Regions from separate parts of the Algoriella sp. genome, predicted to be linked through region 2. Evidence: riboswitches for the same ligand, from Rfam matches in the RefSeq annotation. Region 2 holds a riboswitch; each other region holds the start of a gene.
The links. A riboswitch is a leader RNA that binds a small molecule or an ion and turns the genes downstream of it on or off. The one in region 2 is predicted to bind S-adenosylmethionine.

Region 1: another riboswitch for S-adenosylmethionine. It lies ahead of RSC72_RS10300 (hypothetical protein); the one in region 2 lies ahead of RSC72_RS03610 (homoserine dehydrogenase).
Region 3: another riboswitch for S-adenosylmethionine. It lies ahead of RSC72_RS12005 (hypothetical protein); the one in region 2 lies ahead of RSC72_RS03610 (homoserine dehydrogenase).
Region 4: another riboswitch for S-adenosylmethionine. It lies ahead of RSC72_RS03915 (TonB-dependent receptor plug domain-containing protein); the one in region 2 lies ahead of RSC72_RS03610 (homoserine dehydrogenase).

The regions. Positions count from the first base shown of each region.
Region 1 covers NZ_JAVXKG010000022.1:43,213-51,734, reverse strand. The annotation lists gene RSC72_RS10330 (helix-turn-helix domain-containing protein) at 1-379, shown strand, start outside; gene RSC72_RS10325 (serine hydrolase) at 465-1,946, shown strand; gene RSC72_RS10320 (hypothetical protein) at 2,090-2,614, shown strand; gene RSC72_RS10315 (AEC family transporter) at 2,672-3,589, opposite strand; gene RSC72_RS10310 (VOC family protein) at 3,670-4,356, opposite strand; gene RSC72_RS10305 (PaaI family thioesterase) at 4,628-5,050, opposite strand; gene RSC72_RS10300 (hypothetical protein) at 5,099-5,704, opposite strand; SAM-I-IV-variant riboswitch at 5,753-5,855, opposite strand; gene RSC72_RS10295 (alpha/beta fold hydrolase) at 6,666-7,460, shown strand; gene RSC72_RS10290 (ATP-binding protein) at 7,581-8,504, opposite strand; gene RSC72_RS10285 (ATP-binding protein) at 8,458-8,522, opposite strand, start outside.
Region 2 covers NZ_JAVXKG010000005.1:92,568-101,089, reverse strand. The annotation lists gene RSC72_RS03625 (metal-dependent transcriptional regulator) at 1-240, opposite strand, end outside; gene RSC72_RS03620 (TonB-dependent receptor plug domain-containing protein) at 337-2,370, shown strand; gene RSC72_RS03615 (thioredoxin family protein) at 2,372-2,821, shown strand; gene RSC72_RS03610 (homoserine dehydrogenase) at 2,849-4,030, opposite strand; SAM riboswitch class I at 4,155-4,252, opposite strand; SAM riboswitch class I at 4,707-4,809, shown strand; gene RSC72_RS03605 (homocysteine S-methyltransferase family protein) at 4,853-5,839, shown strand; gene metH (methionine synthase) at 5,839-8,502, shown strand.
Region 3 covers NZ_JAVXKG010000029.1:13,552-22,073, forward strand. The annotation lists gene RSC72_RS11990 (hypothetical protein) at 1-83, shown strand, start outside; gene RSC72_RS11995 (hypothetical protein) at 166-519, opposite strand; gene RSC72_RS12000 (pirin family protein) at 574-1,569, opposite strand; gene RSC72_RS12005 (hypothetical protein) at 1,660-1,905, opposite strand; SAM-I-IV-variant riboswitch at 1,952-2,052, opposite strand; gene RSC72_RS12010 (ABC-F family ATP-binding cassette domain-containing protein) at 2,157-4,046, opposite strand; gene RSC72_RS12015 (hypothetical protein) at 4,227-4,901, opposite strand; gene RSC72_RS12020 (ABC transporter ATP-binding protein) at 4,962-6,761, opposite strand; gene RSC72_RS12025 (FUSC family membrane protein) at 6,763-8,522, opposite strand, start outside.
Region 4 covers NZ_JAVXKG010000006.1:13,007-21,528, forward strand. The annotation lists gene RSC72_RS03900 (hypothetical protein) at 1-361, shown strand, start outside; gene RSC72_RS03905 (aminodeoxychorismate synthase component I) at 377-1,336, shown strand; gene RSC72_RS03910 (aminotransferase class IV) at 1,320-1,916, shown strand; SAM riboswitch class I at 1,978-2,082, shown strand; gene RSC72_RS03915 (TonB-dependent receptor plug domain-containing protein) at 2,147-4,540, shown strand; gene RSC72_RS03920 (APC family permease) at 4,611-5,891, shown strand; gene RSC72_RS03925 (GEVED domain-containing protein) at 6,005-8,522, shown strand, end outside.

The sequences.
Region 1 (8,522 bases), on a different contig from region 2:
AGAAATAATTAATGAGCTAGTTGAAGATTTAGTTATTGAAAGTAATAATATTGATTACCAAAAAGTAAAACTAATTAATTTGTCATCAGTTCTATTTATTGTACTTCCGCCGCTCAATATTTTAGTTCCAATGATACTTTCATTTGCCTTAAAACAACAAAATCATTTGACAAAACAAATCGTCTCTCTCCAAATATTTTGGACCATCTTGGCTCCTATAGTTTTTATGCTTGGAATTTTTCTAAAACTCGGAAGATCTTTTACAATTGTTCTTTTGATTGGAATTATTTTATCCAATGTGTTTTTGATTCTTCGTAATCTAGCTGAAATTGACAGAAATAAAAAGCTTTGCTATAGATTGAAATTCAATATAATATAGTTCTGTCGGGTGATTGTCGTCTAATTGTCGGGTGTTTTTTTTGAATAGATAGACTTGAAATTTAATATTTGACAAAAATTATTTTATGATTAATAAAATCATCTTCGGATTACTATTTTTTTGTATTTGTTCAATAAATAGTTCAGCTCAAACAGAAAATTCTAACCAACTTTATAAAGTTATTCTTTCAAAAGATAGCCTATTATTTGATGTAGGTTTTAATCAGTGTGATGTTTCTCAATTTGAAAATCTATTGAGTAATCATTTCAAATTTTATCATGATAAAGATGGAATTTCAAATAAAACAAAATTTATCTCTGACCTTAAATCAGGAATTTGTAATAATAAAGATAACCGACAAGTAAAGAGATTTTTGATTAAAGATAAAACAGAAATTTTTCCGCTTTATAAAAATGGAATTCTTTATGCAGCAGTTCAAAATGGAGAACATACTTTTTCTGAAAAACGAGAAACAGAACAAGGAATTGCAAAATTTAGTAATGTTTGGGAATTAGAAAATGGAGAATGGAAATTGTCTAATTCGTTTAGTTTTGATCATCAAGCATACTCAAAAAAGAAAATCACAACCAATCATTTTCAAAATGATTCACTCACAGGTAATTGGCTTAAAGAAAATCATATCAATACACTTGGGCTTGGAATTATAGAGGATGGTAAACTGCAACAAATAAAAGTTTTTGGTAAGAATTCTCAAGGTAATGCTGCTCCGTATAATTCTATTTTCAACGTAGCTTCTCTAACCAAACCTATTACAGCAATGGTTGCTTTGCGATTAACAAGTCTAGGAAAATGGAATATTGATGAACCAATTTATAAAATTTACACCGATTCTGATATAGCGAAAGATCCTAGAAGTAAACAATTAACAACTCGAATTATTTTAAGTCATCAAACTGGTTTTCCAAATTGGAGAAGTGAAACGGAGAACAATAAATTGCAATTTCTGTTTGATCCTGGAACAAAATATAGTTATTCTGGTGAGGGTTTTGAATATCTAAGAAAAGCACTTGAAATTAAATTCAAGAAGTCATTAAATCAATTAGCCAATGAGTTGATTTTTGAGCCTTTGCAAATGAAAGATACCGATTTTATTTGGACAAAAAATACAGATGAATCACGTTTTGTAATTGGTTATGATAAAGATGAAAACCCTTATGATATCCTAAAAAATAAGAATGCGAATGCTGCAGATGATTTGCATACGACAATTGCAGATTACGGAAATTTTTTAATGAATATGTTGAATGGAGGAAATTTATCGGATAAGATTTACGATGAAATGCTTCAAAAACAAGTTAAAATCAAGGAGAATCAATATTTTGGATTAGGTTGGGTTATTTATGATTTAGGCAATAACGAATTTGCAATTTCACATGGAGGTTCTGATTTAGGAACTCAATGCCTTGTTGTTTTTCTTCCTAAAACAAAGCAAGGAATTTTAATTTTCACGAACTCTGATCAAGGATATAAGGTTTATGAAGAACTTTTAATTCAATATTTAGGTGATAAAGGGAAGAAAATTATTGAAATTGAAACAAATAAATAAAATTGACAAAGCTTGGCAACATACTTTATTGTTTTTGAAAGAGATTTTATAAATTTGAATGTTATTTACCTGTTGTTCATTTTGCTAATTTTAATTCAAAATGAACAACGGATGTTATTTATAATTTTTTACTTCAAAATACAATGAATTTTATTGAAAGTATTTCCAATTATGTTTTAGAAAATTATTCGGTAAAAGAGTTACCTAATATTGCTATGAAAGCTCTAAATGAAAATATAGAATCTGAATCAATTTATATTTTAGCAGGAATGGATGAAAAGGATAATTCTTTTGAAATATTGCAGTATTTTAATCATTCATTAGATGAATTACAAATTAATTTACCGAGTAAAACGGCTGCTGCAAAAATTCTAACCAAATATTATTTAATGAAAATTGTTGAGAATCCTAATAAAATTTTTGAAATTATGAAGATTTTAGACAATGATGTTTACAAGCAAATAGATTGGAAAGGTCATGAAAGGGAACATATTGGTGAAGAATTGAATCTTGAATATTTATATACTTGGTATCGAGAAATTCAAGATTGGATTGATAACGGAATGATTTTATATTTTAATGATTTGAGTAGAGATGAACAACGGATGAAATTTGAAGAAAATCTACTTTTAGAGGCAAAAAAAACACTACGAAATAACTACAGATAAATTAATATGTGTATTCAAATTAAAGAAAACATTCTTTAATTTGAAACTAAACTATAATTATTCCCCAATAACCAATTTTATCATCTCGTACCAAAAAGCTGAGGTGAAAAATCCAATAATAATACTAATTCCGATAATTAAATTCGTCAATTTAGTATTGAGTTTAAACTGTTCCGCAATAATACTTGACGTAACAAGTGTTGGCATTGCAGCCTCAAAAATAGAGATTTTCGCCACATCACCTTTTATACCAATTACAACTGCTAAAAGCATAACAACCGCAGGTGCAATCATTAATTTGTATAACATCGACATTGATATTTGCGACCATAGTTTTCTCCAGCCATTAAATTTTAGTTGTAAACCAACCGAAAATAATGCTAATGGACCAACAGTTGCGGCAAGTTTGTCGAAGAATGGTTCAGCAGGAGATAAATCGATAAGTTGAGATAAGATTAGTGCACTGATACAACCCAAAAAAGGAGGAAATGTAAACAATCGTTTCAAGATAAATTTTGCATCTATTGCTCCAGAACCGTTGCTACCACCTTTCAGAGCAGAAACTATTCCGATTGTAGACAAGCACAAAAACATGGTTTGATCGCAAATAATAGCAATACTCAGATATTTTTCTCCATAAAATGCTGCTATCAATGGAAAGCCGATAAAAGAGGTATTGCTGTAGCCACTTGCCAATTCTAATGTGCGTCGTGATCGTTCCGAATAGCCTTTGGCTTTGCTGTAGAATTTCATAAAAAACAAACTTCCTATCGCGATAACTACCGTAGAAAATATGGGAAAAAGCATTTCTTTAGACCATACAACTTGCGGAAGATATTTGAACGAAACAGCTGGTAAAGCTAAATAGAGAATCCAAGTATTGATTCCTTTATGCGCATCTGGATGAATAGATTTTGTTGCTTTAAAAACCATTCCAGCCAAAATACAAACAGCTATTAGAATAAAATTGACCATTTTTAGAAATTTGAACTACAAAGTTACAATCCGATTTATTTTTACCCTTAAGATATCGCTTTTTATTCAATGCTTATTTTTTATAGTTTGGCGATATTAGATATGTTTAATTTATTATTATCAAAAATTACTTTTGAAAACTGATTTTCATTTTCTAAAATAACTGTAAACGGAGTAGGAATTATTTTATTAGTTGTCGGAAACCAAGTTGTTTTAATGAAGTAATTGGTTAACAAAATCTTGCCTTCATCCGAGCCGTTTGTACCAAATGTTTCAAAATCACCTTTCCAGAATTTAGAAGTCGTTTTTTCTTCTAATAACTTATTTGTAGCTTCAATATCAGTTGTAGGCAAACCAATTTCTGAAATACCTAAAATAGAATTTTGATCAAATTCGGTATCAGTTTGATAGTCCAAATTATAATGTGTAATAATCTCAGCAAGATTTCCACTTCCATCATAAAAATAAAATGATTTTGCATTCCAATTTTCGAAGAAAGCAATTTGTTCGTCATTTTTTGTTTGTAATATTTCAACTCTATTTTTCATCCATTCAAACGCATTTTCAAATAGACTTTTATCGACTAAAAAACTAAAATGGTAAATATGCTTTTTCTCCGATTGTACAAAGGTTAACCTTGTCCAACCAATTTGTAAACTAAATTGATTCGAAGTTTCATCAATTAATTGAAAAGCTAAAATGTCCGTATAAAAAGACTTTGTTTTTTCTAAATTAGTTGTGAATAATTGTAGTTCTCTTATTCTCATCGTGTTATTTTTCATAAAAGTAACCCAACTAAACAGAAGAAAATAGCAAGATGTATTGATTTAATTAATTGTGTTATTAGAAAATATTCTAAGCTGTTGTGGATTTTGTTTAGAATTCGTCAATACGAGTAATTTTTAAAAATAAAGTGAATAAAAATTGTATTGAGAACAGAATTTCATCTTCAAAAACTAATTTCTTGATAGAAAAAGTCTTGCAAAATTTTACTCGAAATTTGGATTTTTTCTATAAAAAGTTATTATCTCAAAAACTTTATTTTATCCTCATCATTGTAACCAAAGAAGTAGCGGCGTGTGTTTCTTTGTTCGTTGTTTCATCTACCACAAAAATCTCTGTACGTATGGTACTTATCTTTTTTCCACCTTTTATCACATAGGCTTTAGATAGTAAATAATCACCCAAAGCAGGTCGCAAATAGTTAACCTTTAGCTCAACTGTTACCACATAGCAATCGTCGTCATAATGAGAAACAGCCGCATATCCAGAAGAAACATCAACCAAAGAAGCAATCATAGCACCGTTAAACATACCATGTTTACGCGTCATCATTTCCTGTTTTGGTATTTTGATCGAAACATAGTCTGTTTCACATTCTACGAGTGATGCGTTATAAAATTTTAAGGTTTCCGAACGATTAAAACTTGCTTCTACTAATTCTCTCTTTTCTGGTGTCATAAAAAAATACTTTCGACAAATATAGAGATTTGTCGAAAGCAAATTTAGTTAAGCTGATACGTTATTCAAGTTTTCTTCTCGGATAATAGTATCATTCAACGAAATATAAACCTTGTTCAATCCACGATAATAGTTGCCCTTATCTACAGTGACAATCAAATGATTTTTCGGAACTTTTTGCAATGCAGCTTCATTCGGGAAATGCTGTTTTGAGTTTTTGAATGTTACAAAAACATCATTTTCGGTTAGATTTCCTATCTCATCTTCCGAAATTATTTCCACCACATCGTAAGGCAAAAAAAGTTGATCGTATATATAATGAAAAGTCTTTAATTTCTTTCCATTCAACTCTTTGCTATGTTGCAAGAAATTTCTTAGTCGATGTACTATTGTATAAAAATTACCAACCAAAGGCGGTTTCGGAATGTTACGCTCAAACAAACAACCATCTATCAAACTCAACGGTAATTTAATATTCAATTCATCTGTTTTTGAGTTGTATAAATGGCGATAATCTAACCCTCTATTCTTGAATTCGGCAATAATATGATTCTTCAAATCAGGATTTGTAATTGGTAATTGTTGATTGATAAAATCAATTAATTTTTCATTAGAAATAGGAGCCAAATTAAGCTCATTAATGTTCTGTGTCATACAATAATATTTAAATTTTAAACAATATTGTATTTCGATAAATAGGGAAGATAACGTTTGTTTTGGATTGATTCCCGTATTGTTTCACCACCGTGGAGACTACTCTCGGTTGGTATCGTTACTATTATTAGTACGATTCGAAATACAGTGTAAAATTACACAAATATTAGAATATGAGTTATACATTTTAATAATTTTATTTTAAAACAATCAGTAAGAGTTAAAAAAAATACGTCTTGTCAAGCTGAATTCATTTCAGCTTTACATTCAAAAAAAACACCTTTATAATCTTCTCAAGGAGAAGTTTTTTACGTAATATCATTCAGAATCGAGTGTTAGTGTAATGATTAATCTAAGATTAGCTATTTCTATCTCTCTATGTGATGATGTTTTTTATATTTTTGAATTAGATGTAACTCTGAAAAGAGATGTTTCGACAAGCTCAACATGACAGTAATTGTCATTCAGAATGGAGCGTTAATGAAGTCAAAAATTTAATATTCTTTGGCAAGTTTTATATAACAATTAATTCAAGATGATATTTTTTAATGGTTTTTTGTCATTTCGAGGTATCGAGAAATCTAAACTAAAATTTAGTTATTTCTATTTCTCTATGTGATGATGTTTTTTATATTCTGAATTAGATGTAACTCTGAAAGGAGATGTTTCGACAAGCTCAACATGACAGTAAATAAGAAAATTTTACAAAAAATTAAGATTTATTTAAGCTTTTTCCGAAAAATGTTTTCTATATTTGATAGAACAAAAAGATTAAAAAATGAAATTTACGTGTTTATACATGATGTCGATTCGCAAACAGGTTTGGAATATCCAGACGTGGGAAGTCATGTATAATTAAAAGAGATTTTATTTTTTAATTTATTTATTTCCCCGTCGATTTGTTTCGATGGGGATTTTTTTAGCAAAAAGTAATGTAGAACAACCAAAAAAAATTAAAACAATGCAAAGTTTACAACAATTAACACTTCCGGTATGGCCACTGGAAGACAACACAATTTTAGAACAAGTTTCAGTCACATTTCAAACATTTGGGCTTCCATTAGGAACTGCACCAATTATTTTGATTAATCATTCCTTAAAAGGAAATTCTGATTGTACGTATCATTGGGAAGGCGTTATGGGAAAAAACAAAGCAATTGATCTTAATGAGTATACGGTTATCTGTATTGATATTCCAGGAAATGGCATTTCCGAAACCATAAAGTACGATTATATTCCACGTGATAAGATTACCGCCCGAGATGTTGCGGTGTTGTTTTGGTTGGCGTTGTTTGAATTGGAAGTACAAGAGATTTTTGCTATAATTGGTGCAGATTTAGGTGGTGGAATAGCGTGGGAAATGGCTTGTTTGTTTCCTAATAAGGTGCTAAATATTATTCCGATAGCAGCAAGTCCCAAGACAGAAGATTGGTTAGTGAAAGAACCAACGGCTAAAAATGAATACCTGAAATCTATTTTTTATTCGATAGATATTGCTCGAAATAGAGGTGATATTTTGGAAGTTTCACAATTCATAAAATCTAATATTCATGTGATTTATGTAAAAGAGGGCAACGTCTTCAACAAAGCAGAACTGAAACGTTATTACACAAAACTACAAGAGTTTAACAAGCATGTAAAGTTTTATGAGATACAACAAATAGAAGATAATGAGCTTGTAAAAGAACATATAGAACAAGTAGAAAAAATAGTCGACGGAATTTTAGAAAAAGAATTCATCAACAACGTCGCATAACCAAAAGCTCCTGAGAAGGAGCTTTTGTGTTATTTATAATTTATATGAAAAATAAAAACAATGAGTTTTTATTTTTATATTTTTTTAATCTGACATTTTGTAAAACCTTGTTAGCGGTAGTTATTTTAAACTCCACCTACTTGCACGTGACTTGCCCGCATTTTTTACATATTTTAACTTTGCTAAAAAATTAGATGTAACACTAGGTCTTGAGAATTCTAGTAGATTCATTATATCTTCATTAGATGCTACTTTATGCTTTTTTAGATATTGATAAAGTTTTACATGTTTTTCGCTATTAGAAGGTATTTTAAACTTTTTATTTACATCTAACCATATTTTACCTATTTCTGTTGTACAAATAAAAAGACCTTCGTTAGTACCTTTAAACTCAATATATTCAAGTATTTTTTCATTTTTAAAAGTTTTTAGTATTTCATTCCATGGATTTTTGAAAATGTTTTTCAAGTCTAATTCCAATTCAGTTACGCTAACAAATCCTTTTTCGTACAATTTATTAATAATGTATAAATCCATTATACTACAATTCGTAAGATATTTTTGTGTTAGAATAAAAATAGGTGCTTTGATATATTCAGATGGCATCTTAACTTCAATAGTATTTTGATTTTCTTTCCACTGAGGAAAATCTCTACCATATTTCAAAGAATTTAAACTAATTCTCAAAACTCCCATTCCTGCTCTATCGACTAATTGAAATGTCATTAATAATTTAGCAAGAATTTTATTTCTGTGTCTAGGCTCATGATAGGAAATATTATCTTCATTTACTCCTCCATAGAAAGTTCCAGGGTTCGAAATTATTAATTCGTCATCTTTAAAATTAATAGATATCATTCCATCAATTGAGTAATCTCTATGTACAACTGAATTTAAAAATGCTTCATGAAATGCTTGCTCGTCTAATAAATTCAGTTCATATTGTTGCTCATTATATTCAAGTTTTTGAACTGAATTACAGTTATTAAAATGATTCTTAACAGTTTTTTTTTGAGTTCCAAATACAATCGTTCCAAACTTCATTAGTTTTTAATATCCCTG
Region 2 (8,522 bases):
TAATCTATGTTTCCTAACAATTAGCGATGCTTTCAATATACCTTTATCAGTCAATCGAAGTGGTTTATATGTTTCATAAATCACCAATTCTTTTTCAGATAATTTTTTCATCATACTATTCACCGTTGGCATTTTTATGTTCAAATGCTTACTCAAATCTTTGACATTAACCTCACCTTTCCCATTTTCTGAGAGATGAAATAATGCTTTGATATAATTTTCTTCGACTAATGAATTCATTTAACAAATATAAGTTAAACATCTTTTATAATTAAAAATCATTTTGAATAATATTTTTGTTAGATTTGTCTAACTTTTAACTTCAAGTATTTTTATATGAAAATAATCAACTCCATAATTTTTATTCTAACAATTTCTTCGTCCGCCCAAGAAACTAATAAAGATTCTATCAAAAATAATCCTGAAAATTTGAATGAGGTCGTACTGACAGGAACTATGAAACCTGTTTTCAAGAAAGATTCTCCCGTCCCAATAGAAGTTTATACTTCAAAATATTTCAAGACAAACCCTAATCCTACTTTGTTTGAATCTATTGGAATGATAAATGGAATTCAACCACAAATAAATTGTAACGTTTGCGCAACAGGAGATATACATATAAATGGAATGGAAGGTCCATATACCATGATTTTGATTGACGGAATGCCTATTGTATCTGCTCTATCTACCGTTTATGGTCTGAATGGAATACCAAATAGTTTGGTTGATAGAATTGAAGTTGTAAAAGGTCCTGCGTCTTCACTTTACGGTACAGAAGCAATGGGCGGAATAGTGAATATCATTACAAAAGACGCTACAAAAGCAAATAAATTTAGTGCAGATTTATACACAACTTCTTGGTTAGAAAACAATATTGATTTAGCTTATAAATTCAAAATCAATAATAAAGTAAATTCATTAATAGGTATCAATTATTTTTTATTTGATAATAAACAAGATAAAAACAACGATAATTTTACAGATTTAACTTTACAGAATAGAATTTCTATTTTCAATAAATGGAATTTTGAACATTCTAAAAATAAAACCGCAAGTATTGCTTCTCGTTACGTATACGAAGACAGATGGGGCGGAGAAATGCAATATGACAAACGGATAGACAGAGGAAGTGACAAAATTTATGGTGAAAGTATTTTTACAAACCGAGCAGAAATTATAGGAATGTATCAATTGCCAACAACAGAAAATATCTACACACAATTCTCGTATAATTTTCATCAACAAAATTCATTTTATGGTACAAATTCTTACCAAGCAAAACAACATGTTGCTTTTTCACAAGCCTATTGGGACAAGATTCTTGGCAAGCACAGTTTGTTAACAGGAGCTACTTATAAGTATACTTTTTATGACGACAACACGCCAGGAACAGCAAATGAAAACAAAGAGAATAATCCCATGAAATCTCCTTTACCTGGTGTTTTTATTCAAGATGAAATCACATTTTCATCTAAACATAAACTTTTGTTGGGTTATCGATTAGATTATGACAAACACCATAAAGACATACATTCGCCACGATTTGCATATAAGTTTTCACCGAATAATAGACATATTTTCAGAGCAAGTTTTGGTACTGGTTTTCGTGTTGTAAATCTCTTTACAGAAGACCATGCTGCACTAACTGGTTCACGCGAAGTGATTATAAGAAATGATTTGAATCCTGAAAAATCTTACAACGGAAACTTAAATTACGTTTTCAATAAAACCTTCGATTTTGGAAATTTCAATTTAGATGCTACTGTATTTTACTCTTATTTTACGAATAAAATTGTTGGAGATTTTGAAACAAATCAAAATTTAATCATTTATGATAACTTAGACGGACATGCCGTTTCTAAAGGAATTTCAATAAATACGGATATTGTTTTTCGATTTCCTCTGAAAATAAATTTCGGTTTCTCCTATATGGATGTTTACAGAAAAGAGCGGGATAAAAACAATCAAATGCAAAAAAGTCAACAATTTCATGCGCCAAAATGGTCTGGTAATTATGTTATTTCATATAATTTTCCGAAACGATTTACAGTTGATTTAACTGGAAATTGGTACGGAAAAATGCGCTTACCTATTTTACCTAATGATTTTCGTCCAGAATATTCGCCTTTTTATATGTTGACAAATATTCAGCTAACTAAATCATTTAGAAAAATTGAAATCTATGGTGGATTGAAAAACATCTTCAATTTTATACCTAAAAATCCATTAATGCGTCCATTTGATCCTTTTAATAATAACATAAATGATCCAATCAATAATCCGTATAGATACACTTTTGATACTGCTTATAATTACGCACCATTACAAGGAATTAGAGGATTTATTGGTTTGAGATATACAATTAGATAAAATGAAAAAATTTGTATTAATTCTTTATTTATATTTTTCTGGAATAATATTCGGACAAATAAGCTTAGATAAGTTTAATCAAGAATTTCCGAAAAAACCTCAGCCAATTCTACTCTATTTCTATACAGATTGGTGTGCTTATTGCAAAATTCAAGAAAGGGAAATAGAAAATAATTTATCCTTAAAAAATGAATTGAACGACGAATTATATTTTCTGAAAATTAATGGGGAAAGTATTTTTGAATTAGATTTTCTTGGAAATAAATTTCCACCAAATAATAAATCTAAAACTCATGATTTTGTTAAACAATTTCTAAATAAAAATGAACAAGAAAATTATCCTTTTTGGATTATTTTGAATGAAAAACTTCAAATTATTGATAAAACTTTCGGTTTTTTAATGAAAAAACAACTTTCTGAAATTATCAATAAAATAAAAAATGGGAACTAAATTTAGTTCCCATTTTATTCACAAAAATTAGTCTAAAACTATCAGAGATAGATTTGGATTTTCTATTAACTCTTTATTTTTTAATGTATTTATATCTATTTTTCCTATAATATGACTGTAATCAGGGCTTTCATAACGTTCTTCAACTTCATCAAAATAAGAAACAACATCTAAATTTTTATCTTTAAAACCAATATAAACTTTCAATTGTCCAGATTGATTAAATACACCTTCTTCTTTTTCATCATACTTTCTGATTGAATATTTATAATCATAATTTAAAGCTGAAATATCACTCAAAACTGCGGAAGAAGTTGGGAAACGACCTGCGCCTTTTCCATATAAAAATTGCTCGTCTGACAACGAACTTCCAATCAAAACACCGTTATATTCATTGTTTACAAGCGCAATTGTTTTATTTAATTTCACAAAAGTTGGCAATACGGTCGAATTTATTTCTCCTGTTTGATGATTTATTGTAGAGTTAGCAATAAGCTTTATTGTATAACCTTTTTCTTTTGCATATTTAAAATCTTGAACTTGTAGCGACATAATTCCTTTGCGAATCACATCTTTTACATCAATTTTTTTACCATAAGCATGCAACGTTATAATCGCCAATTTACTCGCCGCATCAAAACCTTCCACATCTGCAGTCGGATCAGCTTCAGCAAAACCACTATCTTGAGCCGCTTTCAGTGCATCTTGATATGATTCATTTTCCTTCGCCATTTTTGTTAAAATGTAATTCGTCGTTCCATTTACAATTCCAGAAACATAATTCAATAAATCGTTATCAAAATATTCTTCTAAATTTCTAATAATCGGAACCGACCCGCAAACAGAGGCTTCATAAAGAAATGAAACATTATTTTTATATTGTAATTCTAATAATTCTTTATGATGTTCTGCAATCAATTTTTTATTTGCGCTTACCACATGTTTACCTTTATCAAAAGCTTTTACTATAATAGCATGCGCCGCATCAGATTCGGAAATTAACTCAACAACTACATTTATTTCATCATCTTCCAAAATATCATCGGCATTATCAGAAAATAATTCGCTCGGCGCATTTCTTGGTTTCGATAAATCTTTAATTACAATTTTTTTTATTGTGGCGTTAAGTTGCGGTTTTTCTTCTAAAACTTTGTAAATTCCTTCTCCTACAACGCCAAATCCGAATAAACCGATATTTAATTTTTTCATTTAATTAAGTTTAATTTTAGTGATTTTTATCAAAAAAGCAGAAGAAAAATTGGTTCAATTGCCAAATAAAAACAATTGAACCAACAAATTAGAAATTATCTGAATGATTGGTTGCACAAGTCTTTATTCATCTTCCCTTACGGATGGATTTAGCACCTTAATTTTGTTATTAGGTTGCTAAAGTTTCTTTGGGCCATTTCCCTCCACTTTTCTTGATAAACTGTAAATTTTAATGAACTATTTCTGAGGGCAAATTTAATGTAAAGCAATTCTAAACTCCAAATATAATTTCATTAATAATATTATATTTTTCTTAATATTAATCAAAAACAATATTTTAAATTAAAATAATTCTATAAAAACAATTAAAACAGAATTATTTTCTTAATTAATAATAATTTATAAGTATACCCTTATATATTTCTTTAATACAATATCAAAAATAGATTCAGATTAAAATATTATTCTTAATAAGTTTCTAATATTTTTAAAATAAAAATATTTTTTCTAAAAAAACACTATTTAATAGAATAAAATTCAAAATACACTTTAAAAACACAATATTTTTTAATTCAATTATATGTAATGATTAACTTATTTTATTGACATATAAATAATAATTCTTTTCTATCATTATCATTTTTTTATTTTATTGAGATTAGATACTTTTGTAGGTGCCTTATGAAGAAAAGATGGAGGGATTAGGCCCGCTGAAATCTTGGCAACCCAAAGCAAAGTTGGGTGCTACATCCTACTCTAATTTAAGAGAAAGATAAGGAGCTACTTCGCTATTCTTCCCCTAAGGTTTTTTAAAAAAATAAAATGAAATTAGACGATATACTAAAAGAACGTATAGTGATTTTAGATGGTGCTATGGGCACTATGATTCAAAAACATAATTTACAAGAAGAAGATTATAGAGGCGAACGTTTCAAGGATTTTCATACTTCTCTTAAAGGAAATAATGATTTATTGGTTTTAACTCAACCCGAAATCATCAAAAATATACACCGAGAATATTTGGCTGCTGGTGCAGATTTGATTGAAACAAATACCTTCAACGCCAATATTATTTCTATGGTTGATTATGATATGGTTGATTTGGTGGACGAATTAAATTACGAAGCTGTTCGTTTGGCAAGAGAAGCTGTCGAAGAATTTTCTACACCCGAAAAACCACGTTTTGTTGTTGGTTCTTTAGGTCCTACAAACAAAACAGCCTCAATTTCGCCACAAGTTAATGATCCAAGTTATCGTGATGTAGATTTTGATACTTTGGCAAAAGTTTATTATTCGCAAGCCAAAACAATGTTAGAAGCTGGTGTTGATGCATTATTAGTAGAAACTATTTTTGACACATTAAACGCAAAAGCAGCATTTTTCGGAATTCAAGATGCAATAGAAGATACAGGAATTAATGTTCCTTTGCTTGCTTCTGGTACAATTACAGACAAATCTGGACGCACACTTTCTGGACAAACTACAGAAGCTTTTTTAATTTCTTTAGAGCATTTAGATTTACTTTCAGTAGGATTAAATTGTGCTTTGGGCGCAACAGATTTAATTCCATATTTAGAAGTTTTAGCAGAAAAAGCTCCTTTTTATGTTAGTGCTTATCCAAACGCAGGGCTACCAAATGCTTTTGGTGGATATGACGAAACTGCCGAAATGATGCGCGATTATGTTCGTCCATTTTTAGAAAAAAAATTAGTTAATATAATTGGTGGATGTTGCGGAACAACACCAGACCACATAAGATTAATGGCAGAATTAGCAAAAGAATACGAACCAAGAAAAATAAACGCATAATGTCAGGTATAAAAATTCAACTTTCTGGATTAGAACCTTTAATTGTCCGTGAAAATTCAAACTTTGTCAACGTTGGTGAACGTACAAATGTTACTGGTTCTAAAAAATTCTTACGATTAATTAAAGATGAATTATTTGAAGAAGCACTTCAAGTTGCCCGCGATCAGGTAGATGGTGGTGCACAAATCATTGATATTAATATGGATGAAGGAATGCTTGATGGCGTTGCTTCTATGGTAAAATATCTTCGATTGATTGCTTCTGAACCAGATATTTCCAAAGTTCCTATTATGATTGATTCTTCAAAATGGGAAATCATCGAGGCTGGATTAAAAAACGTACAAGGAAAAGCAATTGTAAATTCTATTTCTCTTAAAGAAGGAGAAGAATTGTTTATAGAACATGCGAAAAAAATCAAACGTTACGGTGCCGCGACAGTCGTGATGGCTTTTGACGAAAATGGTCAGGCTGATAATTACGAAAGACGTATCGAAATTGTAAAACGTTCGTATGATATTTTGGTTAATCAAGTAAAATTTAATCCACACGATATTATTTTTGATGTTAACATTTTTCCTGTCGCAACTGGAATGGACGAACACAGACGTAATGCAATCGACTTTTTTGAAGCAACAAAATGGATCAAAGAAAATCTACCACATGCGTTAGTTTCTGGTGGTGTTTCTAATGTTTCTTTCTCTTTTCGTGGAAATAATGCTGTTCGTGAAGCAATGCACACTGCATTTTTGTATCACGCAATTCAACATGGAATGGATATGGGAATTGTAAATCCTGAAATGATTGAGATTTATGATGACATTCCAAAAGATTTATTAGAACACGTAGAAGATGTATTATTAGATAGACGTGATGATGCAACAGAACGATTAATCGATTTTGCTGAAGGATTAAAAGGAATTACAAAAGAGAAGAAAAAAGACGATGCTTGGCGAGAATTACCTTTAGAAAAACGAATTGAAATCGCTTTAGTAAAAGGAATTACAGAATATATTGACGAAGATACTGCCGAAGCTTTAGAAAAAATAAAATCACCATTAAAAGTAATTGAAGGTCCTTTGATGGACGGAATGAATGTTGTTGGAGATTTATTTGGAAGTGGAAAGATGTTTTTACCTCAGGTTGTAAAATCTGCTCGCGTCATGAAAAAATCTGTCGCTTATCTTACTCCTTTTTTAGAGGATGAAAAACTAAGAAATAAAACAGAAAAAGAACCTTCAAAAATCTTAATGGCAACCGTAAAAGGCGATGTACACGATATTGGTAAAAATATTGTTTCTGTCGTTTTAAGTTGTAATGGTTTCGAAATTATAGACTTAGGCGTAATGGTTTCTGCTGAAAAGATTTTAGAGGAAGCTCAAAAAAATAAAGTTGATGTAATTGGCCTTTCAGGATTAATTACACCTTCACTTGACGAAATGGTACATGTTGCCAAAGAAATGAAACGCTTAAATCTTGATATTCCATTAATGATTGGTGGCGCAACAACTTCTAAAGCACATACTGCGGTAAAAATTGCACCAGAATATGACAAAGCAATTCATGTTTTGGATGCTTCGCGTTCAGTTACAATTTGTCAAAAATTAATTGGTACGCAACAAAATCAACTTTTAGATGAAACGGTAATAGATTACGCTAAAATTAGAGAAGGCTTCTTGAATAGAGCTGTTTCAAAAGAATATCTATCAATAGAAGATGCACGTAAAAATAAATTAAAAATTGATTTCGAGAAAAGTAAACCTTTCAAACCAAATAAATTAGGCATTTTCACACACACGGCTACTGTAACGGATTTAAAAGATTTTATAGATTGGACGCCATTTTTCAAAACGTGGGATTTACATGGTAAATTTCCTGCAATATTAGAGGATGAAATTGTCGGAACTAATGCAAAAGAATTATATGTTGATGCATTAGCGATGTTAAATAAAATTGAAACTGAAAATCTTGCAAAACCAAAAGCAGTTTTTGGACTGTTTAAGGCAAATACAATAAAAGATGATACGATAGAATTGTTTGATGAAAATGACAAAAAAATCAATGAATTCTATACAATTCGTCAACAAGCAAAGAAATCAAAAGGTCAACCAAATCTCTCTATCGCAGATTTTATTGCGGAAAAAGAATCTGGAATACAAGATTATATCGGTGCTTTTGCAGTTACAACTGGTCAGGAAATAGAAGATGTCGCGAACAACTACGAAAAAGAATTGGACGATTACAATTCTATCATGGTAAAAGCTCTTGCAGATAGACTTGCAGAAGCTTATGCAGAATATTTACACAAATATGTACGTACTGAAATTTGGGGATATGCAAAAGATGAAACGTTGTCTAATGATGAATTAATTGCAGAGAAATACAAAGGAATTCGTCCTGCACCAGGTTATCCTGCTTGCCCAGACCATTTAGAAAAAGAAACTATTTTCAAGATTTTAGAGGTCGAAAAAAATACTGGAATTAATTTGACAAGTTCATTGGCCATGTATCCTGTTTCTTCTGTTTCTGGTTATTATTTTGGGAATGAAGAGGCTAAATATTTTGGTGTTGGAAAAATAAAAATGGATCAAGTAGAAGATTTTGCTGAACGCAAAAATATGACTAAAGAATTAGCTGAACGTTGGTTGAGCCCGAATTTGGCTTAGAAATACTTGAGATCGTTGAA
Region 3 (8,522 bases), on a different contig from region 2:
AAAAAATGCTTGAGTTTAAAAAAGAAAAAAATAGCGAAATTGTAATTATTCGTGAGAATAAAATTGTAAAAATTAAGCCGTAGCCCGTTTAACATAAACATCTTGTTAAGATTCGGAGTGGCTATATATTAAAACACAAAATCCTCAACTTAGTTGAGGATTTTTTTATTTTCGTTTCTTCAAGATGTAGTAAAGCGCATCATCGTCATTTTCTTTTGACGTATAGGCAAATTGAAATTCATATCCATTTGATGACATAAAATTTAACGCATCAATCATCGAATTAAATTTTACAGCAATTCCACGTTCATCTTTTATTTTAAGACCATTTTTCAATGAAAATGACTTTGTATCTTGTCCAAAATCCAATCGAACATTTAGTTTTGTACTCAATCCGCGACCAGTTCCAATAATCTGTACATAATCTACATTAATATCTTTGATTGGAACATCATTTACAGTTTGAGAAAAGGCAAAATTACTTGCAAAAATTCCCAAAATAAGTGCTAATTTTTTCATTGATTTATTTTTGATAAAGATAGTTAAAAATAAATTTTTATAATTATAACCTCACTAATCTGCCAAAAAACCAAACTTACCAGCCTTATAATCTTCAATCGCTTCACGGATTTCGTCTTCCGTATTCATCACAAAAGGACCATAACTCACATAAGGTTCGTTCAAAGGTTCGCCGCTAAGCACCATTACAAGAGCATTTCGATTCACTTTTATCTCAATTGCTCCCTTTTCATTAGCTAATTGAACATAATGATTTTCAGGTACTTTATTACCATTTACTTCAATATCGCCGTCTACAACCAACAATCCAGAATTAAAATTTTCAGGAAGTTCAAAACTCACTTTAGCATCTTTTTTCAAATGCATATCGTACAAGTGAACTGGGGAAAATGTAGTCGCAATACCCGAAACGCCATTAAACTCGCCTGCAACCACAAAGACAGTTCCTTGTCCATCTGGCAGTTCTACTTTTGGTTTGTCTGTGTGGGTAATTCCTTGATATTTTGCAGGAGTCATTTTATGTGCCTTGGGCAAATTAATCCATAACTGTAACATCTCAAAAGCGCCTCCTTTTTGATTAAAGGTTTGCTCGTGATATTCCTTATGCAAAACGCCTCCACCAGCAGTCATCCATTGCACATCACCAGGATTTATCACACCCGAATTTCCAGCGCTATCATGATGAGCCACTGCACCTTTATAGGCAAAAGTTATAGTTTCTATTCCTCTATGTGGATGCACACCAACGCCGTGCGCAATATCAGACGGTGGAAAATTAACTTCCGCATTAAAATCTAATAAGAAAAACGGACTCATACGCTCCTCAAAACCTTTTCCGTTCGGATAAAAATTCATCACCTTAAAACCATTTCCTACCATATGCGTATTGGTTGGCGAGCAAACCATTTCCACACCTCTCAAACCATCTTTTTTAGGTTTTTTCTTATCTATTTTTTTGTCGTCATTATTCGTGATTGCACTTACAGAAATACCTGTGAAAGCCAATAAAGAAGTCCATAAAGAAGTTTTTATGAAGCTTTTTCTATCCATAATAAAATATTTTAATAAAAATACTACACTTTAAGAATAATAAACTTGATGTAGGTTAATTTCAGATAATTTTGAAGAATTTAAAATGTTTTACTCCAAATATTCTAATCTATTTTCAACCAAAATGACTTTGTGTTGAAGAGAAAATGTATTTCCTCTTTCTACTGTTGTACAATCAAAATTTCGGTATTGTAATTCATTGAATAATGTTTTTACGTAACATCTTCTTGCGGTATTCCATGCGCTAATTCCGACAGATTGATTAAAGCGTTCTATTAATTCATTGTCCGTTAATTCTCTGAATAAAGAGATAAATTCATTTTTTAGATTTTCCATTGTTTAATATTTTTTTAGAATGATTAAAACAACAGGATAGAGTGGAGATTAACCTTTTATTTGGCGGTTTGCCCTCATTCTATACCACCGTAGCAGGTTTACGCTCGGTTGGTGTTCTGTAATTTTCAGAAACTCCTGATGATTGATAGAGTAAATATAGTTTAAAAAGTTTAATCACCAAAATAAACTTCTAAATAATTATTATTGAAGGATATATTCATAAAAAAAGGAAGCAATTTGCTTCCTTCATTTTATTCTGATAACTCTAACCAGCGGAGTTCTTTTTCTTCAATTTCGTCTACAATAGCTTGTAATTCATCGCCAATTGTTGCGATTTTATCATACGCCAAATTTGGATCTGAAAGTAAGTTTGTTAACTCTTCTTTTTTTGCTTCTAAAGTAGGTAAAGCTTTATTTATTTCTTCTAATTCGCGCTGTTCTTTAAAAGATAATTTTTTTGATTTCGTTTCAGTTTTAATTGGTTCAACAATTTTTACTTCTTCTATAATTTCAACTTTTTCTATCTTTTTTGGTTCAGTTTCTGGTCTATTTTTATTGTCAATGTAGTATTCTGTGTACGTTCCCATGTATCGAGAAAGAATTCCTTCTCCTTCAAAAATCATTAGTTCATCTACCACTTTATCCATAAAATATCTGTCGTGAGAAACCACCAAAAGACAACCTTGATAACTTTCTAAGAAATCTTCTAAAACCGTCAAAGTAGGTAAATCCAAATCATTTGTTGGCTCATCTAAGATTAAGAAATTCGGATTACGGTATAAAATTGCTAATAATTGTAAACGTTTTTTCTCACCACCACTCAATTTTCCGATGTGTGTATGTTGTTGTTCTGGAGAAAATAAAAACATTTCTAAGAATTGTTCGGCACGCATTTCTTTACCGTTAGATAATGGAAAGAAATCTGCAATATCTTTCACAAATTCTATCACGCGCATATCTTCATTAAATTTTAAACCTTCTTGTTTAAAATGTCCAATGTTCAATGTTTCTCCACGTTCTATAATTCCAGAATCGGCATCTTCTATTCCTTCTAAAATGCGTAAAAAAGTTGTTTTACCAACACCATTTTTACCAACTAATCCAATTTTAGCTCCACGAGCAAAAATATAAGAGAAATCGTCAAGAATTTTTTTCTCACCAAAAGCTTTCGAAACATGTTCCATTTCGATGATTTTTTGACCCAAACGTGTCATTACCATCTCTAATTTTACTTTTTGATCTACAATTTTACGCTTTGCAGCTTCTTCTGTGTCATAAAAAGCATCAATACGAGATTTTGACTTTGTTGTACGCGCTTTTGGTTGGCGACGCATCCATTCTATTTCTTTACGATATAGATTTTTTGCTTTGTCAATTGTTGCGTTTTGATTGTCTACACGCAACGCTTTGTTGGTAATATATGTTTCGTAATTGCCCGAATGTACGTATAGCATTTTGTCCTCCATTTCTAATATTTTGGTACAAATTGCATCCAAAAAATAACGGTCGTGGGTTACCAAAATCAAAGTTTTATTTTCTTTGTTCAAGAAATATTCTAACCATTCTACCATTTCGATATCCAAATGGTTGGTTGGCTCATCTAAAATCAATAAAACATAACCCGCTTCAAAACTTAAATCAATTAAAAACTTGGCTAATGAAATACGTTTACGCTGACCACCAGAAAGCTTCCCGATTTTTTGATCTAAGAAATCAATTTTAAGTTTCGACAGAATTTCTCTAATCGTAGGTTCTACTTTCCACGCATCTAACAAATCCATTTTACTCATCAAATCCATTAATTCTGGATTTGTCGGATCATTTTCTATCATGTTGTCGTATTGATGAACAACATCTAAAACTTCATTAGAGTGATTGAAAATATATTCTTCACCTTTCAAATTTTCGTCAAAATCATCTGATTGATCTAACATCAAAATTTTAACACCTTTGTTTATACGAATATCACCAGAATCTGGAGTTTCTAATCCTGATAAAATTTTAAGTAAAGTAGATTTTCCACTTCCATTTTTTGCAACAAAAGCAATTTGGTCGCCTTCGTTTACATGGAAATTTACATCTTTGAAAAGGGTACGAATACCGTATGATTTGGTAAGATTTTCGACTGTTAGAAAATTCATTATTGAATGATTATGATTTATTGTTGATTAATTAAAAATCAACCTGTATTGATTAAAATTTGGAAAGCCAAAGATAAGATAATCTTATCTTAAATCCATATAAAACAAAATCCTGAATCTATTAAGAATCAGGACTTCCAAAAATTGTCAAATAAATTTGACCGCATAGTTCAATGTATTTTAATATTTATTATCAATGATTTCTAAGGTTTCGTTAAGAGATTCATTCAGTTTTATTTCAAGACTTTTTGTCGAAATTTTATTGGCAGCTTCATCTATATATTTTGTTCCACCAATGGTTTCACTGTATTTTAAGACTTTGTTTTTTAGGTCTAAAATATTAATATACACGTATGTTTTTGCAACATATTTTTGTTTGTCTTCTGGGTTATAATCTAAACCAGATTTTATATTAAGAAGAACCAAATCGTCTTGTTTGTAATTTTTATTTAACAAATCAAAATTAATATTTTTCAGATTTTCGTTGGTTACCAAATCTTTCGGAAAATCGGCCTTGTTGTATTGGTTGATAATATCATATTTATAATGATTTTCATTCAATATTTTGATTGATTTATCTTTAATAATTTGATTAATATCAAACGTAGAATTTAATTGATGAAGTTGATTTTTAATGTATTTTGAATCTATTTTTGTGTTTAAATCTTGAGAATTATGATCGAAAAAGCCCAAAGAATCAATATTTATTATCACGCCAATTTTACCAACAGGGACATCTAAAGCATTGTCGTATGTTTTGTTATTTTCTGCTAATTCGTTGTTAATTTCTTTCTTTGGTTCACACGATTGGGTGACGAAAGTAAGACTTGCCATTATTAAAAATAATTTTTTCATACTTAATGCTTTTATTCATTTTAAAGTTAATGATTATAATCGTTTAAAATTCAATTATTTTTAATAATTTTCTTCTTCGTCATCATCTAATGTTTTGGCTATTTTTTCTATGTTTAGACTTTTTGCCATTGCATCAAAAATTTCCTTGTAAGTTCCACTCATTTTATACACATCTTCGTGTACACCGTGCTCTACAACCTCGCCTTGTTTCATCACATACGTATAATCAGAATCTATAATTTGAGAAATACTGTGCGAAATAATAATTACTGTACGATTCTTTTTTATAGCATCTATACTGTTTTTAATTTGTTCTGTCGCAATTGCATCCAAACTTGCAGTAGGTTCGTCTAAGAAAATAATTGGTGGATTTTTAAGAAACATACGTGCAATGGCAATACGTTGTTGTTGACCACCAGAAAGTAACAATGCTTTGGATTGATATTGCTCTGGTAAATCCAAAATTTGATCATGAATATACGCTCTTTTTGCAGCATCTTCTATTTCGTCAAAAGTTGCATTGATATTTCCGTATCGAATATTTTCTTCGATTGTTCCATTAAAAATGTGATTTTTTTGAAGTACTAAACCAATATTATCTCGTAAATATTGTGTATCATATTCTTCTAAATTTATTCCATCTAAAAGTATTTTACCAGAATTTGGTTGATAAAATTTATCTAAAAGATTAATAATTGTACTTTTTCCTGCACCAGATAAACCAACCAAAGCCGTAATTTTATTAGGTTGAATGGTCATATTTATATTTTTTAAGGCTTTGTATCCATTTGGATAAGAAAAATCTACATTTTGAATTTCAAATTTCCCTTTTAATTCGGTTGGAATATATTTTCCAGATGATTCTACTTCTTCATTCGCATCTAAAATACCAAAAAAACTTTCTGAATAAATCATTGCATCATTCATTTCATCATAAATACGATGCAATTGTCGAATTGGCGCCGAAACGTTATTAAACAGAAGGATATGAAACATTATCGCACCAATTGTCATTTGTCCGTTAAGAACCAAATAACTTGTCAAAATAATGATAATTACAACACCAAATTGCTCTATAAATGATTTTAATCCATCAAAAATGAAACTTGTTTTACGCGTTTGCATTTGATTATCAGTCAAACTTTTTTGTAAATCAAGCTGTTTTTTACCTTCAATATTTTCGCGGTTAAATGATTTTATAACGGTAATAGAATCAATAATACTAATAATTCCTTGTGATTTTTGTTCTCTGAAACCTCTCAAATTTCTTCGCCAACCACTCAGTTTTTTGGCTTGTTGCTGTGTTATGATAAAATAAATCGGAACAATACAAAGACCAACTAAACCGACATAAAAGTTAGCGTTGAACATTAAAATTAGCGCAATAATAGAATTGGCAAAAAGAGGTAAAATATCAATAAAAAAATTCTGAACCAGACGTGTTAAGCTTTCAATTCCTCTATCTATGCGAGTTTGTAATTTCCCTGCTTGATTGTCTTGATTGGTGTAAAAAGCCATTTTATACGTCAATATTTTCTCGATAATGGCTTGTGATAAATCTTGAGAAACTAATATTCTTAGTTTTTCACCATAATATTTCTGTCCAAAACTGATAAAAGCATTTAAGATTTCTTTTGTTAATAAAACAATTGAAATGAAAGTGATGATTTTTAATCCTTCTTTTAAACCTTGTCCTACTTCAACTAAATCGTTAATTGAATCTACAGTATACTTCAAAATAACTGCATTGACTTGCGAAGTAAAAGAACCAAGCAAGGTTAGAAGCAGAGTTGCGACAACCAAAGAGCGATAAGGTTTTACGAATGGACGCAAATTTTTGAATAGGTTAGAGAGTGTCATTTTATGTGATTTTAGTATCTTTTAAAGGTTCGTCCGTTACAAAAACATGCCCAACTTTGGTAAAATCGTAAACTATTTCGTACAAATACTCTAACAAATCTTCTATTAATTCAGATTCATTTTGCAAAGCCTCTGTTTCAATTTCTGTATATGCTATTGTTTTCTCTTGAAATTGAATTGTCTTCATTAAATGATCCGTTTCATATTCACCATACAATCGAATATTTTGTAAGAGTAATTGAAGAATTTTTTTCATTAATCGGATATGTTCTGAAGTTAAAATAACAGAATTATTTTTCTTGATAATTTTAACTAAACCAACTGAATAGGAGACGAATGATTGATTGAAAATTGTAAATTTATTCAATTCTTTGGCATTTTCTTGTTTGCCTTTTGGTTCGGAAATTACGCGCTGAAACACGGAATTTATATTCGCCATTGCAATAAAAACATCTTTACGTGCTAACTTATAATCTGTTGTAGAAACATCATTATCGGCTAATTTTTTGAAGATTAGAAAGATAAATTCATAGTCAGCAATCAATGCTTTTTGAATATATTCATTCATACTATTTTTTTCCCAAGTAGGAAATATAATATAACACGAAATAAAAGCCATAAATCCACCAATTAGTGTGTCTACAAGACGTTCTTGTATAATGTAAATAGAATCTTTTTCTGAATAGAAACTAAAAGATATAAGAATATAAGCGGTTAAATAAAAGGTTCCGATGGCGTATTTTTGACGAATAAAAGTATAGGCCATTAACATAAAAAATAGCATTAAGACAAAACGAATACTATGTTGTGGAATGATCAATAAAATTAATATTCCAATTAATCCACCTCCAATTGTTCCTTTTAAACGTTGTAAATTTCGTTTTTTAGTGACGCTAAAACCTGGTTTTAGGATAACCAATACGGTCATCAAAATCCAATAACTATGATAAGTCATCGGAATGATAAAAGTGACGCCATAAGCCAAAATCATTACGATAGAGGAACGTAAAGCATGTCTGAAAATTGGTGATTTCAGATTGAGATGATCACGTAATTTTCGGATAGAATAATCGACTGTTGGTTGAAAATGTTCGACATGATCCAACGGATTTTTCTTTTTTTCGGTAAAAGAATCGTCGTAGAAGAATTTATGTATAAACTCAATTTTATAAACAATTTGTTTTAAATTGATATAAATTTTAGTTAAAACGATTGGTTTTTTGCCCTCTGCATACAATTCTTTTATAGCATCGTCAATTTTTTTTAATTCAACTTCAAAATCAAATGTTGGTTGTTTAGGTTTTTTATTTGAATTGATATGATAAGCTATCATTTTTAATTCATGCGCAATTTTATTCATCATATTATAAATCTTGCGCATCGCTTTTGTATCTCCGTAAACTTCGCGTATTTTCTTGTAATCGTATTGATTTGCTGTTATATTCTCAAAAATATCAATCAAATCTGAAAAGATAAATACAATAGATCGCCCGATCGGAGTTTGATCTTTTACTAATTTTTTATTTGTAAAAACTAACTCTCTAACTAAATTTTGTTTCTCATTTATGACAACATGTTCGTCAATCAGTTTTTTTATAATATCATCATATTCAGAATCTTTATCAAACATAGAGGCTTTAATTCTAATATATTCTGAAATATGAATCATCGCATCAGCCAAGTTTTGTTGCGCCATTCTGTACGGACGAAATGTACTGATTGCTAAACTAAAAATAGTGTACCAAACTGCACCAGCAGAAA
Region 4 (8,522 bases), on a different contig from region 2:
TGAAGAAATATCTCCATTTGTCGGACTATCAATTGTATTTATATTTCCCTTTTTTATGTTAATCGGTATTGTATTTAGTGTTCTAATTTTTCTACCACCTTACCTCATTTATTACGGAAATATGGGTGCAATAGAAAGCATTAAACAATCCATTCAAATTGCGAAAAAGAATTTTTGGTATTTATTGTTATTTGTTTTGTTACAAAGTGTCATATCACAATTAGGCGCTTTTGCATGTTATATTGGTCTGTTAGCAACTATTCCTTTTGGTTATATTATGGGATATTTATTGATAAAAGATATGTTATTATCGGACGATGCAAAAACCGAAATAGATCTGCTTGGTACAAACCAAGAATAAGCTTAATTTTAGCGAATGTTAGCAAAGCATTCTATTTTTAATAAAATGAATGAATTGGGAGCTGCAAAAGTTCCCTTTTTTTTTATGATTGATTTTCTCAAAGAAAATGGAGAAATTATTCCGTTAAATGAAATTTCAGATGAGATAAAATTTGAACTAAATTCTATTCAAAATTATTCAATCAATCGTAGCTTTCTGTTTGATAAATTTCCAATCGATTTTTCAGATTATCAATCAAAATTTAAACTAGTACACGATAATTTATTGTTCGGAAATTCATATTTGACTAATTTAACTTATCCAACAAAAATCAATACAAATCTTAGTTTAGACGAGATTTATCATTTCTCCGAAGCAAAATATAAGTTGAAATATAAAGAAAATTTTGTCTGTTTTTCACCCGAACGCTTTGTGAAAATAGAAAATCATCACATTTTTTCTAACCCGATGAAAGGCACAATTGATGCGTCAATTCCAAATGCCAAACAAATCATTTTAGATGACGAAAAAGAAGCAGCAGAACATGCAACAATTGTCGATTTAATCCGCAATGATCTTAGTTTAGTTGCCGATAATGTTGAGGTTATAAAATACCGTTATATCGATGAGTTGAAAACAAATGATAAGACTTTATTACAGGTTAGTTCAGAAATTAGAGGAGATTTGAAAGTGGATTTTCATGAAAATATCGGAACTATTTTTGATAAACTTTTACCAGCTGGTTCCATTTGTGGTGCGCCCAAAAAGAAAACTATTGATATTATTTTGGAAGCTGAAGACTACGATAGAAAATTTTATACGGGTGTTTTTGGTGTTTTTGATGGCGAAAATTTAGATAGTGCGGTGATGATTCGTTTTATAGAAAATGATAAAAATGAATTATTTTTCAAGAGTGGAGGAGGAATTACAGCGAAAAGTAATGCGAAAGCAGAATATGAAGAATTAATACAAAAAGTATATGTTCCAATTTATTGAATCGATTTGTTGTGTTAACAAAGAACTTAGAAATTTAGACTATCATCAAGCCAGATTTGATCGTACGCGAAGTGATAATTTTAATGATATTCAACCAATTTTATTAAAAGAAATTATTCAATTTCCTACAGATTTATCAGACGAAAAATATAAAGTTAGAATTGTATATGATCGCGAAATTCAACGTATCGAATTTCAACCTTATCAAATCAAACCAATCAATTCAATCAAACTTTTTGAGATTGACCCAAAGATAAATTATACGTACAAATATGTTGACCGTTGGTTTTTTGAGGAATATATCAAAGAAGCTCAAACCGATGATTTGGTCTTGGTAAAATCCAATTATATTACAGATTGTACTTACTCTAATATTGTTTTTTTTGATGGCGAAAATTGGTTTACGCCACGCGCTGTCTTACTGAAAGGAACAATGAGAGAGTCACTTTTGAATGAAGAAAAAATTAAAGAAAAAAATATTAAAGTTTCCGATTTAGCGAACTTTCAATCATTTAAAAGAATCAATGCTATGATGAATTTAGAAGAAAGTCAAGGAGTTAGCATTTTAGAATTATTTTAAAACTCTATTAAAATTATAGAGTTTTATTTGTTTTTTAGTCCATTTAGCATTATATTTGCATAACTTATCAAGAAAGGCGGAGGGAATGGCCCTGTGAAACCTTAGCAACCAGATGACTTAATAATCAAGGTGCTAAATCCAACCTAATAAAAGGTAAAGATGAGTAAAAGTTTTTGACTTTTATCCTGCTTTTACATGTTGGTTTCTTGCGAGTTTTTTGATTAAATAACATGAAAAGAAACAAATTTTTACTTGCATCATTCGCAATTTTCGGATCTTCATTACTTTTTGCTCAAGAAGTAGAAAAAGAAGAGGAACAAACAAATCTTAACGAAGTTATTTTAATTGGTGGTCGTACATCAGAAAGAACAGTTGTAAATTCTTCCGTTCCTGTTGATATTATTGATATTGAACAATTCAAAAAATCTTCACCTCAATTATCTGTAAATGATATTTTAAATTACGTAATTCCTTCGTTCAATTCCGTTCGTCAATCATCATCAGATGGAACAGAACATATCGATCCTGTTACTTTACGAGGAATGGGGCCAGATCAAGTTTTAGTTTTGATTAATGGAAAACGTCGTCATACAACGTCTTTAGTAAATTATCAAAATACGGTAGGTAATGGTTCTGTTGGTACAGATTTGGGGGCAATTCCTATTTCTGCAATAGATAAAGTTGAGGTTTTACGCGATGGTGCTGCTGCGCAATATGGTTCTGATGCCATTGCAGGTGTTGTAAATATTGTCTTAAAATCTAAACCAGGAGGTGACGCATCTTTAACTTATGGACAAACTTCTCGTAACGATGGTGAAACATATAATTTTAATGGAAGTTTCGGTACAAAGTTAGGTAAAACAGGATCTCTTGTTTTTTCTGCAGTAATTACTGATCGTAAAAAAACAAACCGTTCTAAAGATAATAATTTAGATATTTTTGGAGATAATTTCGCCTATGATTTCGCAGATGATCCTGCTGCTGCACGTGCCGCAGATGACGCGAAATTGGCTGCTTTAGGATTAACACGAAAAGATTTTAGATTTCAAGTAGGTGATGCAGCGATTAAAAATCAACAGTTTTTCATAAATGCAGAAACAGCTTTAACAGATCGATTAGATTTTTATTCGTTTGGAGGAGTAAGTTTACGTCAAGGAGAAGGTTTTGGATTCCGACGTTTACCGAGCGAATTACCTACGGAAGCATTAACGATTTATCCAAATGGTTTTCAGGCAACTTTAAAATCAAATATCAATGATTATTCTAATTCAACAGGATTACGATATTCGTATGATGGTTGGAAGATAGATTTGAGCAATACATTTGGTTTTAACTCATTCAAATATAATGTTGATAATTCAATCAACTATTCGTTAGGTATAGATTCGCCAACAAATTTTTATGCAGGAAAACATTCGTTTTTACAAAATACAGTAAATTTAGATTTTTCGAAACGTATCAATCAAAACTTTAGTTTAGCTTTTGGTGGAGAATATCGTTACGAAAAATATCAAATAGAAGCTGGTGATGAGTCATCTTACATAGGTTCTGGATCCGAATCTTTTGTTGGTTTCTCACCTTTGAATGCTGTAAAAGGAGACCGTAATTCTGTTGCAGTTTATGTAGATGGAGAATTAAAATTTGGTGATTTTACAGCGAATGCAGCTGGTCGTTTCGAGAACTATTCAGATTTCGGAAGTACAATCAACGGAAAATTAGCAATGCGTTACGAATATGCAAAAGGTTTTTCGGTTCGTGGAGCAATTTCTACAGGATTTAGAGCGCCATCTTTACAGCAAAAATATTTCAGTAATTCGTACACCGATTTATTTTTAAACGATAATGGCGATCAGGTTTTGGTTACAAAAGGAGTTATTCGAAATGAGTCAGAATTATCAAGAGAAATAGGTTTAGATAAATTGAAAGAGGAAAAATCAATCAATGGGAGTTTAGGTCTTACATTTCGTCCGACGTCAAAGTTATTCATCACTTTAGATGGTTATTTTATTCGTGTAGACGACAGAATTGTGTTGACATCTGATATTACAGATCCTGCTTTAGAAAAATATAATGTTGCAACGGCACGTATTTTTACCAATGCAATAGATACCGAAACACGTGGAATTGATTTGGTTGTTTCGTATGATACACGTTTGGGACGAGGAAAATTGAATGTTAATTTATCTGGAAATATCAACGAAACAAAAATTGTTGATTATCACTTTCCTTCTGCTTTAACAATTGCTCAAAAAGAATTTTTTGGACCAGATCAAGTCAATATTATCGAATCTTTAAGCCCGAAAACGAAAGCAACTTTGGGATTGAATTATGCCATTTCTGGCTTTAATTTTATGGTAAGAAATACTTATTTCGGAAAAGTAACCAAAGATGGTTATCCATGGGGAGTTGTCCAAGAAAACTCGGGTAAAGTTGTAACAGATGCTTCGATTGGATATGATATTACAAAGAATTTTAATATAACAATTGGCGCAAATAATTTGTTTGATGTTTTTCCTGATAAACAAGCGTATGAAAATTCGTATTATGGTGTTTTTCCAAATGCACCAGTACAAATGGGAATGACGGGAGCTTATTATTTTGCAAGAGCAAGTTTTAAATTCTAATTAAAAATAAATAAAATATAGTGTCAATTTTGATGTATTTTGAACATCTAAAATTGACACTTTTTTGTGTATGGCAAGTTTGAAAATTGGTTGGAAAACCGCAGCAGCATTAGTTATTTCGAATATGATCGGAACTGGTGTTTTTACAAGTTTAGGTTATCAGATTTATGATCTAAAAAACACGTATTCTATTCTCTTATTATGGATAATTGGAGGTTTTTTAGCGTTGATAGGTGCGTTTATTTATTCGGAATTGGCATCAAAATTTAAACAATCTGGAGGCGACTATATTTATTTGTCACGAACATTTCATCCTGTTTTTGGTTATTTATCAAGTTGGATTTCTTTATTTGTAGGTTTCTCAGCGCCAATTTCTTTGGCAGCTTTGGCAATGAGTAAGTATTTGAATATTCTTGGATTTAATTTCGGAAAAGAGTTTGCAATTGCAATGATTTTAATTGTTGCCGTTTTTCAATCGTTTAGCTTGAATTTGAGTAGTAAATTTCAGAATGTATTTACAGTTCTAAAAGTTGTTTTTATATTAACTTTAATTGGTATTGGTCTTTATTTTGTTCCAACAATAGAGCCTAATGCAATTGTAGTAGATAATACATGGAAACAAGAATTGCTACTACCTGCTTTTGCAACTTCTTTGGTTTATGTAACTTTTGCATATACAGGCTGGAATTCTGCCTCATATATTATTGAAGAAATTGATCAGCCAAAGAAAAATTTACCCAAAGCACTTTTTATTGGAGTTATTTTTGTGACAATAGCATATGTTTTTCTAAATTATGTTTTTCTAAAACATGCCTCAGCAGTTTCGTTGGTAGGAAAAGAAGATGTTGCTAATATTTCGTTTCGAAATCTGTTAGGATCTAATGTAAAATGGGTAAGTTGTTTTATCGCTTTACAGTTAATAGCAACTATTAGTGGTTATTTATGGATTGGTTCGCGTTTAACACAGGCTACAGCAAGAGAAAATAAGTTGTGGAGTTTCATGGCGAAAGAAAATAAAAATAGAATTCCAGTTCGTGCTATTTGGGTGCATACAACAATTAGTATTCTCTTAATTTTTTCAGGTGATTTTGAGGTCATTTTTACTTATACTTCTTTCGTATTACAAGTATTGGCAACGTTGGCAATTTGTACCGCTTTTTTTATAAAACGTGATGAATTAACAATTATTAAAAGTAGATTTTTCTATTTACTTCCAACAATATTTTTAGCTTTTAGTTTATATATCTGCTACTTTGTTTTGACGCAAAAACCCAAAGAAAGTTTGATTGGTTTAGGTATTATTTTTCTAGGATTAATCATTTTCTATTTTGATAAGAGGATTAGTAAGTAATTTTAATAGAATCTAGATTTAGTTAATGTCTTATTTTAGTAATAATTAAGTACTTAAAAACGTTTAATCATGTTTTTTTATGTTATTTTTATGAAATAATTAACATAAAAATTATGATTAAAAATTTACTTCTATTTAAATGTGTAGTTTTGTCTTTTCTATTAAGCAACGCTTCTTTTGCACAAAACAAGCCTCTTGAAGTTTGTGGAACTGAAGAACTACAAGCTGATTTTTTTAAAAAAAATCCTGGATTTAAAGAAATTTATGATGCTAAATTATTAGAATTTAATGAAGCTAGAAAGCAAGGTAAATTTTCTAAAAAACAAACAGAAATTATTGAAATTCCTATTGTTGTTCATATTCTAGATGACGGAAAAGGTTTATACGTACCAACCGATGCACAGGTAAATGCTTGGATTGCTAGAGCAAATGCAATTTGGGATGGATCCGCATCTGATATTAAAGGACCAGGAGCTGGAGGTACTACTTTACCAGTTCGTTTGGTGTTAGCGAAAAGATCTCCGAGTTGTGAAGCAACTACAGGGATTGTTAAACATGATTTATCACAAAATCAAACTTATGTAGATGGTGGAGTTGCAAATGGAGGGTCAAATCCTGGTATTCCTTATGCTACAATTAACTCAACCTATAATTGGGATTCTAGTTCTTATTTTAATATCTATATTACAAATAAGATAAACGGAGTTAATCCTTCTACTCCTGGTATTAATTCATATACGGCTGGTTTTGCAACATATCCCGGTCAATCTGTAGATTTATCTGTAATGTTATATCATGTTGTTATAAAATCAACTGATACAGTATTAGCACATGAAATGATGCATGCATTTGGTGTAAAACATGTATTTGAAGGAGGAGATGGAGAAGGTAAAACATGTGGATCATTGGCAAATGATAATATTACTGACACACAGGTTACACGTAGTGGATTATTTTTTGGTGCATCAATTAATCAGAATGGTCAATATAATCAATATAAAGTATATCCAGATAACACGGTAGTTAATGATTGTGCAAATGGCGCTTTATTTGATGGAGTACAATATAATATGATGAATTATGGATCAAGGTTAGATCGTTTTACACCAGGTCAAGGACAATATGCTGTAGATGTAATCAATCAAATGAGACCAAGCTTTAAGACAAGTAAAGCATTAGTTCCAATTAACCCTAATGAGACATCTTCTAGTCCTATTCCAAGTCAGTGTAGACCTCAGAATTTAATAAACAAAGCTGCAGATGGTCAGTTATTTAATATAGGTATTACAAAAGTTAAATTTGGAACTATAAATGTTTCATCTGGAACTCCAATGGGAACAACAGGGGTTGTGTTTTATACAGATAATACTACAAAAAGTTGTATTTCTAATGCTTTTACGGCAAATGTTGAAGAGGGTTCTGTAGTAAATGTAGAGTTAACTGCTGGAAGAGTAGATTTTGAAGGTAGTTTTAGTGTGTTTATTGATTATAACAATGACGGAATATTTGGAAGTAATGAAACTGTTATTCCTTTTTCTACAGCTACTAATGGATTATTAAAAACAGCAATTACAATTCCTACAACTGCTGTTCAAAACATACCTTTAAGAATGAGAGTAGTTGGTGATTATGCAAATAGTATAACAGCTTGTGGAAATTTATATTATGGCGAAGCTGAAGATTATACTGTTATAATTACAGCTCCAGCTGCTGTAATTTGGAATGGAACAACTTGGAGTAGCGAACCAACAACAGCAAAAGAAGCTATTGTTCGCGGAAATTTATCTTTAACAACCAATGTTTCTGCTAAAAAACTAACAGTAGAATCTGGGTCTGTTATAGTAAAAAAAGGAAGTGTATTAACAGTAGAAAATGAAATTGTAAATAATTTAACTGCAGATAAATTTATTGTAGAAGATGGTGCAAGTGTATTACAAACTAATGCTACAGCCAATGTAGGAAATGTAACTGTTCTTAAAAATAGTACACCTATGGTTTTCAACGATGCTACATTGTGGTCTTCTCCAGTAGATGGACAAAATGTTCGTAGTTTTTCACCAGCAACACTAGACAAGCGTTTTTATATCTATAATGAAGGAACAAATAAGTTTGCAAGTTTATTTGTAAATGATCCGTTGTACCCAAATAGTAGCTTACAAAATCCAAATACGTACAATTTTGTAGCTGGTTTAGGTTATCACATTAGAGTATCAAATAATCAAACACAGACAGAACCAGGTTTGGCTTATGCAGGGAAATTTATAGGGAAATTAAATAATGGATTAATTACTCAACCAATTACAAAAAATGGTTCAGGTTACAATTTATTAGGAAATCCTTATCCATCAGCAATAGATGCGAAAAAATTAATACAAGCAAATTCGTCAATTCAAGCGTTACATTTCTGGACGCACGAAACGCCATTAACATCAACAGGTTATGCAAGTAACAATTATGCTTCTTATAATTTAACTGGTGGTACACAAGCTGCTGCAGGAGGTCTTATACCAAATAATATTATAAATCCAGGACAAGGATTTATTGTAGAAACAACAGCATCTGGATCTTTAACATTTGATAATTCATTAAGAACAGGATCTTTAACAGGATCATTTTATAAAACTTCCGAAT